One region of the Gemmata algarum genome, then DNA from elsewhere that is predicted to be linked to it. Evidence: riboswitches for the same ligand, from Rfam matches in the RefSeq annotation. Region 1 holds a riboswitch; the other holds the start of a gene.
What was found. Region 1 has a riboswitch for cobalamin ahead of R5W23_RS16045 (ribonucleoside-diphosphate reductase subunit alpha). Riboswitches for the same ligand answer to the same signal wherever they lie in the genome.

Region 1 (3,660 bases):
ACAGCGTCTCCCGCTTGAACAGGTTCGACACCTGCGGCTCCACGCACTCGTAGGCGCCCACGATCGACGCGATGGTGGCCGTCGGCGCGATCGCGACCAGCAGCGAGTTGCGGAGCCCGGTCGTGCGCACCCGCTCCCGCAGCGCCGCCCAGCGGGCCGGGTCGGTCGGCTCCACGCCCCACAGGTCGAATTGAAGTACACCGGTCGCGGCGCGGGTGCTTGCGAACGACGGGTGCGGCCCCCGCGCCGCCGCCAACTCGCAGGAGGTCGCCAGCGCGTGGTAGTAAATCTCTTCCTGAATGCGCCGGGACAGCTCGCGCGCGGCGGGGGCGTCGAACGGCAGCTTCAGTTTGAAGAACACGTCCTGAAGCCCCATCACCCCGAGCCCGACCGGCCGCCACCGGGCGTTCGACGCCGCGGCCTCCGGGGTGGGGTAGAAGTTCACGTCCACGACGCGATCAAGGAACCGCACCGCCGTGCGGACCGTCTCGGCCAGCGCCGCGAAGTCGAACCCGTCGCGCGTGACGTGCCGGGCCAGGTTCACCGAACCGAGATTGCACACCGCGGTCTCACCGGCCGATGTCACCTCGACGATCTCGGTACACAGGTTGGAACTGTGGACGACGGCGCCCGGCTCGGCGGTCTGGTTGCACGCGCGGTTGCAGGCGTCCTTGAAGGTCATCCACCCGTTGCCGGTCTCGGCCAGCGTCTTCATCATCCGCGCGTACAGGTCGCGGGCCGGCACCGACTTCACGGCCAGCCCCTTCGCCTCGGCCTCGGTGTAGGCCGCGTCGAAGGCGGCGCCGAACAGGTCGGTCAGGTGCGGGACGGCTTTCGGGTCGAACAGCGACCACGGCTCGCCCGCCTCGACGCGCCGCATGAACAGGTCCGGCACCCAGTTGGCGAGGTTCAGGTTGTACGTGCGCCGGGCCGGGTCGCCGGTGTTGTCGCGCAGCTCCAGGAACTCTTCCACGTCCGCGTGCCACGTCTCCAGGTACACGCAGCACGCGCCCTTGCGCTTCCCGCCCTGGTTCACCGCCGCCACCGACGAGTCGAGCGTCTTGAGCCACGGGACGATGCCGTTGCTGTGCCCGTTGGTGCCGCGGATCAGCGACCCGCGCGAGCGGATGCGGTGGTACGCCAGCCCGATCCCGCCGGCAAACTTCGACAACTTCGCAACGTCGGCATATCGGTCGTAAATGGCTTCGAGGGCATCGGCGGGAGAATCGAGCAGGTAGCACGAGGACATCTGCGGACGTGCGGTGCCGGAGTTGAACAGCGTCGGGGTGCTGGGCAGGTAACGGTGCGCGGACATCAGCCGGTAGAGTTCGATCGCGTCCGCGGCGGACTCGGCCAGCCCGCAGGCCACCCGCAGGAAGAAGAACGCCGGCGTTTCGATGACGTGGCGCGTGTCGGGGTGCCGGAGCAGGTACCGGTCGTACACGGTGCGCAGCCCGAAGTACTCGAACAGGTCCGGCGCGGGCTCGGCGGCGGCGGCGTTGAGCTTGCGGGCGTTGGCGGCGACGAACGCCATCGTACCTTCGGCGACCAGCCCGTGCCGGTACCCGGCCGCGATCGACTGCGAGAACGAATGAACGTCCTGGTTGGCGACTTCCTTATCGACGTAGGTCGCGAGCAGCCGTGCCGCGAGCCGCGAGTATTCCGGCTCTTCCGAAATGAGTCCGGCGGCGGTCTGGATCGAGAGCCGGTCGAGTTCGGCGGTGGTGGCCCCGTCGTACAGCCCGCCGATGGTCTTCACCGCGACCCGCATCGGGTCCACGCCGGGGAGCCCGCCGCTGCACCGCTGCACCGCGCGGACGATCTTGTTCACGTTAACGTCTTCGAGCGCGCCGCTCCGCTTGCGGACCTGCATGAGCGACGGCGAATCGGGGAGCCGCGGGCGCCCCGCGGGCGGGGGAGTGATTGTGAGGTCGATGGCGGGGGTGGTCACGGCTCTCTCCCGGTGAACGCGGTGCGCGCGGGGAAAGAGCACAGGCGGATGGGTACGTGCGCGAGCGCACGGATGCCGGCCGCCCGCCGCCTTCCCCTCGAAGGCACGGGTGTGTCCGCGCGGCGCAGGGTGTGCGCGGCGCGGGTCGGCGGCAGGTCTTCGGACTTCGGGCCGGTGCGGCGAACCGCACACCTACTGGCCGTCGCTTCCCGGCCCACCTGGGCCAGTGCGTGTGACGGCGGTCGTTCCCGTTACCGCTGCGTGGGGCAGTCCCGGATTTCCACCGGGTTCCCTTTTAGTCAGCCGCGCGAGGCGCGGCCGAACCGACGACAGGCACCATCATCGGCGTTCCGCGCTGCCGGCCGCAACCAAATCCGCGGGCCGTGGCAAACGCGGCGCCGCGGGTGCAAGGCAGGCAAGCCGTGCGCGTTACGCGGGCCGGAACCGGTTGCGGCGCTGTAACGGGGGTTAGGCGTTCGGCCTGTGAAAATGTCCCCGGCCCCGAAGGCAACCTACCCCCCGGCCCCCTCGCCGTGCTCGCCGGCCCGGTCCGCAGAGCTTCCGTGGGCCGGCGGGAAGGGAGGGGGTGGCGCGGGGAGGAGTGATCCCGGGGCGTGCAGAGCACGCGGGCTCTGCCTTGAGTGTGGTCCGCTCGCTCCGCGAGCGGTGCTCCGCGTATCACTTGACCGGTACGCAATGCCCCCTCACGAACTCGCAACCGCTCGCGGAGCGAGCGGGCCACACTCAAGGCCAAAGGCGACCCACCCCCAGCCCCTCCCTGAAGGGAGGGGAGGAAGGCATCGGCACACCGATTCCGCTTCGGGTGCGCGGTGGCTTTAGCTCCCCCTCCCTTCAGGGAGGGGGTCGGGGGGTGAGTTTTCGCCCCGCGTGCGCATGTCGCCCCGGGACCACGCCTCCCGGCGCCACCCCCTCCCTTCCCGCCGGCCCACGGAAGCTCTGCGGACCGGGCCGGCGAGCACGGCGAGAGGGCCGTGGGGTCGGTCTCCCCGGTCACGCGCGGTCACCCGGCCACACCCGTCTTCCCCCCCGTAACACTGGGCCGCCCCCGCGCGTGTAACGAGCGCCCGCCGACGTTACACCGGCGAGAAGATGTTCGATCGATGAAAACAGGAACAGCGGTGACCACTATGACCGGTGTGAACCGGGCAGCGCCCGGCAGGACTTACGGCGCCCCCCCCCGGCGGCGCGGGGTGACCGAGGTGGCCGGTGCCATCGGCCGGAAGGTCCCCCGGTGTCGGGCGCGGCGTCCCGCAGGAGCAGTTGGATGACGGAACCGGTCCCGGCGCGGCGGTTCGGGCGCGTGGCGTACCACCTCCCGTTCGCGCGACTGATCCGCCCGCACACGGCCCAGGAGCACGACGGCCGGGCGGCCCGCATCCGCGCGCACAAGCGGGTGCGGGTGGTGACCGACACCCACCACCTTGGCGACCCGAACTGTTGTGGCCCCAGGCCAAGTCATTTTGCGCCTGCCGAACGCCTTACAGCGCCACGTCAGCGACTCGACTGGACATCCGCTACCCATTCGCGGGTCGTTCGCTGGCAGCTCGCTGGGGCACAGCTACCACCGAATCCCACACCCCCAAGCACAGGAGCGGGGCACCGATGTGACGGAGTTCGAGTGCAGCGATCGAGACTCAATGCTTTGAATTCAAATGAGTTGCGGCGAATGTCATGTGCAGGCGAGTTCG
Region 2 (3,660 bases), on a different contig from region 1:
GCGAGCCCGCTGACGCCCGCGGCTCTCGCACGTTCCACGAGCCCGCGCATCCGGCTCTCGTACTGATCATTCGAGCACGGCCACGGCAACGGGACCGTCCACAGCGGTAGCCCGGCGGCCTCGGCCTGCGCGCGGACCAGTTCGGCCCGAACGCCGTGCATCGCCACCCGCCCGAACGCCTCGTTCAGGGTGGTCACCAGCCCAACAACCTCTACCTCACCGCGCTGTCGCAGAACGTGCAGCGCCCAGGCGGAGTCCTTGCCCGAACTCCACGACAACAGGACCTTCGGCCTCATACGCTCACCGGCCGAACGTTCTCGATCTCTTCGCGCGTCAGCCGGCGGGCGGCAGGCAACCCCGCGGGGAGCGGGTGAAGGGCGGGATGAAGCGCGTGAGCGACGATCTCGGCGCTGTCCACGAGGCGCGGCCCGGGCCGACTGAAGTACGCATTACCGTCGGTGACGTACACCCGCCCGGAACGAACCGCCGGAAGCGCCTCCCACCCCGGGCAGTCCCGGAACGCCGGAAGATCGACGAGCGTCCGCTCCAGCGAGAAGCCACAGCACGCAACCAGCAGCACGTCCGGCCGCGCCGCGACCACGTCCGCCCAGGCGAGCGTGCGCGACGGCCCCCCGGACACGCCGAGCACCTCGTCGCCCCCGGCCAGTCGAACCAGTTCCGGGGTCCAGTGCCCGCAACTGAACGGCGGGTCGAGCCACTCCAGCACGACCACCCGGGGGCGAGCGGTCACCTGTTCCGAACGCTTAGCGACCGCCCCGATCCGTTCACGCAGCGCGGCCACGGCGAGGTCCGCCCGTGCGGGCACGCCCGCCGCGTCGGCGACCAAGTGCAACGTGTCGAACACGTCCCCCAACGAGGTCGGTTCGAGGTTCACGACCCGCGGCCGGCCGGGCAGCGTACAGGCCGCCGCGGTCACCTCGGCTTCGGCCACCGCGCACACGTCGCACAGCGCCTGGGTCACAATCAGGTCCGGCTTCAAGCGCTCCAGCGTCGGCAGGTCAAGTGTGTAGAGCGCCCGTTGCGTTTGCAGACGCTCGCGCACCAGGGCGTCGATCTCACGGCTGGTGGCATCGTGCGGGATCAGCGTGCGGGTCACTTTGGGAAGCGCGGTCACGAACGCCGGGTAGTCGCACTCATGAGTCACCCCCACGAGCGCATCACCGAGCCCGAGTTCGCAAACGATCTCGGTGGCGCTGGGGAGCAGGGACACGATTCGCACGACCGCCTCCGTCAGTTGGCCGCCGCGGGCACGGGCTCGCGGACGGCCGGGAGCGCGCGCTCGGCCAGGGCCAGCGCGCCAAAAAGCAGCGCCACGAACGTCGCGTCCCCGAGCAGGGTGTTGCGGAAGTACGGAACCGCGGCGACGTAGCACGACACCAGTTCGCCGAGCGTGTGCGGGTAGAAAACCAGCCAGGTGGCGAAGTTGGTGGTGACGAAGAACTGGACCGCCCCGAGGAGCGTGACCGCCGCGGTCGAGGCCGCCGTCCGGCCCTTCCGCAGCCGGCGCGCCAGTAACACGTTCAGCGCGAGGCTCCCGTACACGGCCGGCACGAGCACGTGCATCCCGGCAGCGAGGTCGCCGGGAACCAAAGCGGCGAGCGGAACCAGAACCGCAAGCCGCCGGTCGGCGAAGCACGCCCCGGCGAAGATCGCCAGCGCCCCGACCGGCGTGAAGTTCTGCGGGTGCGAGAGCTGGCGCACAAGAGCCGCGGCCGCAACCAGCGACAGCAGCAGAAGAACGCGCGGCAAACGGGACTGGTAGTCGGTGAACACGCACGGCTCCTTGTTCGCCGGGACGGGCGAACCGGGTGCCTGCGGAGGGGCAAAAGCGGACAAACGGGTGCGCACGCGCACGGAGCGCCTGTCGGCCGGTCGCCTGGTTCCGAGGCACCGAACGGGTGAACGACAGGCAGGTCTTCTGGCTTACGGCTCGTAGCGGGCGGCGGGCGGCCTTCCCGTGACGAATCACAGTGGCGGGTGCCCGAACCCTGGCCGAACACAGCAGCGGCCCTGCGCCGGAATCGCACCGGCTTCCCTTTTCGTCGCGCCGCCCACGGGCGCGAACCTGTCGAGACGAATCTGACTTATGCGCCCGCCGACGGATCGGCCACGCGGTCACGCCGCGCGACGAACGCCGCTATCCGCCGAGCGGTACCACCGCACGAACGCGGCGTAGTCCGCGGGGGTATCGACCCCGCGGTGCGCGTGCGCCACCACCCCGACGCTGATCGTACCACCGGTGCCGAGCACGCGGAGCTGCTCCAGCTTCTCCGACTGTTCCAGCGGGTGCGCCGGCGTCGCGGCGATCCGCGGCAGGAACTCGCGGCGGTACGCGTACACGCCCAGGTGTTGGAGGAACCGGGCCGGGCGCGCGGCGAAATCCGGCTCGTCGTCCCGCACCGCCGGGATCGGCGAGCGCGAGAAGTACAGCGCCCGCCCGCGGTCGTCGCACACCACCTTCACCACGTTGGGGTTGCGATACGCTTCGAGGTCCGGAATGGGCACCGCCAGGGTGGCCATGTCGGACCCGTCACGCATCAGGTCGGCCAACAGGTCGATCGCGTCCGGTTCCAGTTGGGGTTCGTCCCCCTGCACGTTAATGACCACGTCCGCCGTGAGGGTCGCGGCGACCTCGGCCACGCGGTCGGTGCCGGACGGGTGGTCGGCGCGGGTCATCGCGACCCGCCCGCCGAAACTGGCCACCGCGGCGCGGATGTCTTCGTGGTCGGTCGCCACGACCACCGTGTCGGCGCACTTCGTCTCGCACGCCCGCTCGTAAACGTGCTGGATCAGGTACTTGCCGGTGTCCCTCAGCAGGGGCTTGCCGGGCAGTCGCGAGGACGCGAACCGGGCCGGAATCACAATCGCGACGCGCATCGGGCTCACCTCCGGGTCCGTCGAGCGCCCGGAGATTAAACCCACAACCGCCAGCGGACAAGGCGAACCGCGCCAACCGTCAGCCCGGCCCGCCGGCCGGCGCGGCGCGGCCGTTCGCGGAGTCGCTCACCACGCGCCCGTCTTTCATGCGGATCACGCGGTCGGCGCGCTGGGCCACTTCGTCGCTATGGGTGACCACCAGGAGCGCGAGGTTGCGCGCCTTCTGGAGCGACGCGAACAGGTCGAGCACCTTGACGGCGTTGTCGGAGTCGAGGTTACCGGTGGGCTCGTCGGCCAGCAGTATCGCGGGGTCGTTCGCCAGGGACCGGGCCAGCGCCACCCGCTGCCGCTCGCCCACCGAGAGCTGAACCGGCAGGTGGTTCGCCCGCTTGAGCATCCCGACCAGTTCGAGCAGTTCCTCGGCCTTCTTCGCCCGCGCCCGGGCGGAAAGGGCCGGCCCCTCGAACATCGGCACCTGCACGTTCTCCTTCGCCGTCAGCGTCGGGATCAGGAAGAACGACTGGAACACGAACCCGATCTGCCGGGCGCGGAAGTGGTTCAGGTTGTGGTCCTTCGAGAGCGGCTCGCCGCGGTAGTACACCTCCCCCGCGTCGGGCGTGTCGAGCACGCCGAGCAGGTTCAGGAGCGTCGATTTGCCGCACCCGGACGGGCCGGTGATCGCCACGTGCTGCCCGGCGCGCACGCCCAGCGTGACGCCGTTCAGCGCGCGCACGTCGCCATCGGGGTACGTTTTCGCGAGTT

Region 2: linked by a shared signal. The riboswitch ahead of R5W23_RS18930 (DUF6580 family putative transport protein) and the one ahead of R5W23_RS16045 (ribonucleoside-diphosphate reductase subunit alpha) in region 1 are both predicted to bind cobalamin.

What each region holds. Positions count from the first base shown of each region.
Region 1 covers NZ_JAXBLV010000180.1:66,235-69,894, reverse strand. The annotation lists gene R5W23_RS16045 (ribonucleoside-diphosphate reductase subunit alpha) at 1-1,873, opposite strand, end outside; cobalamin riboswitch at 2,085-2,294, opposite strand.
Region 2 covers NZ_JAXBLV010000189.1:158,197-161,856, forward strand. The annotation lists gene R5W23_RS18920 (Dph6-related ATP pyrophosphatase) at 1-296, opposite strand, end outside; gene R5W23_RS18925 (cobalamin-binding protein) at 293-1,240, opposite strand; gene R5W23_RS18930 (DUF6580 family putative transport protein) at 1,252-1,794, opposite strand; cobalamin riboswitch at 1,913-2,104, opposite strand; gene kdsB (3-deoxy-manno-octulosonate cytidylyltransferase) at 2,137-2,898, opposite strand; gene R5W23_RS18940 (ABC transporter ATP-binding protein) at 2,978-3,660, opposite strand, start outside.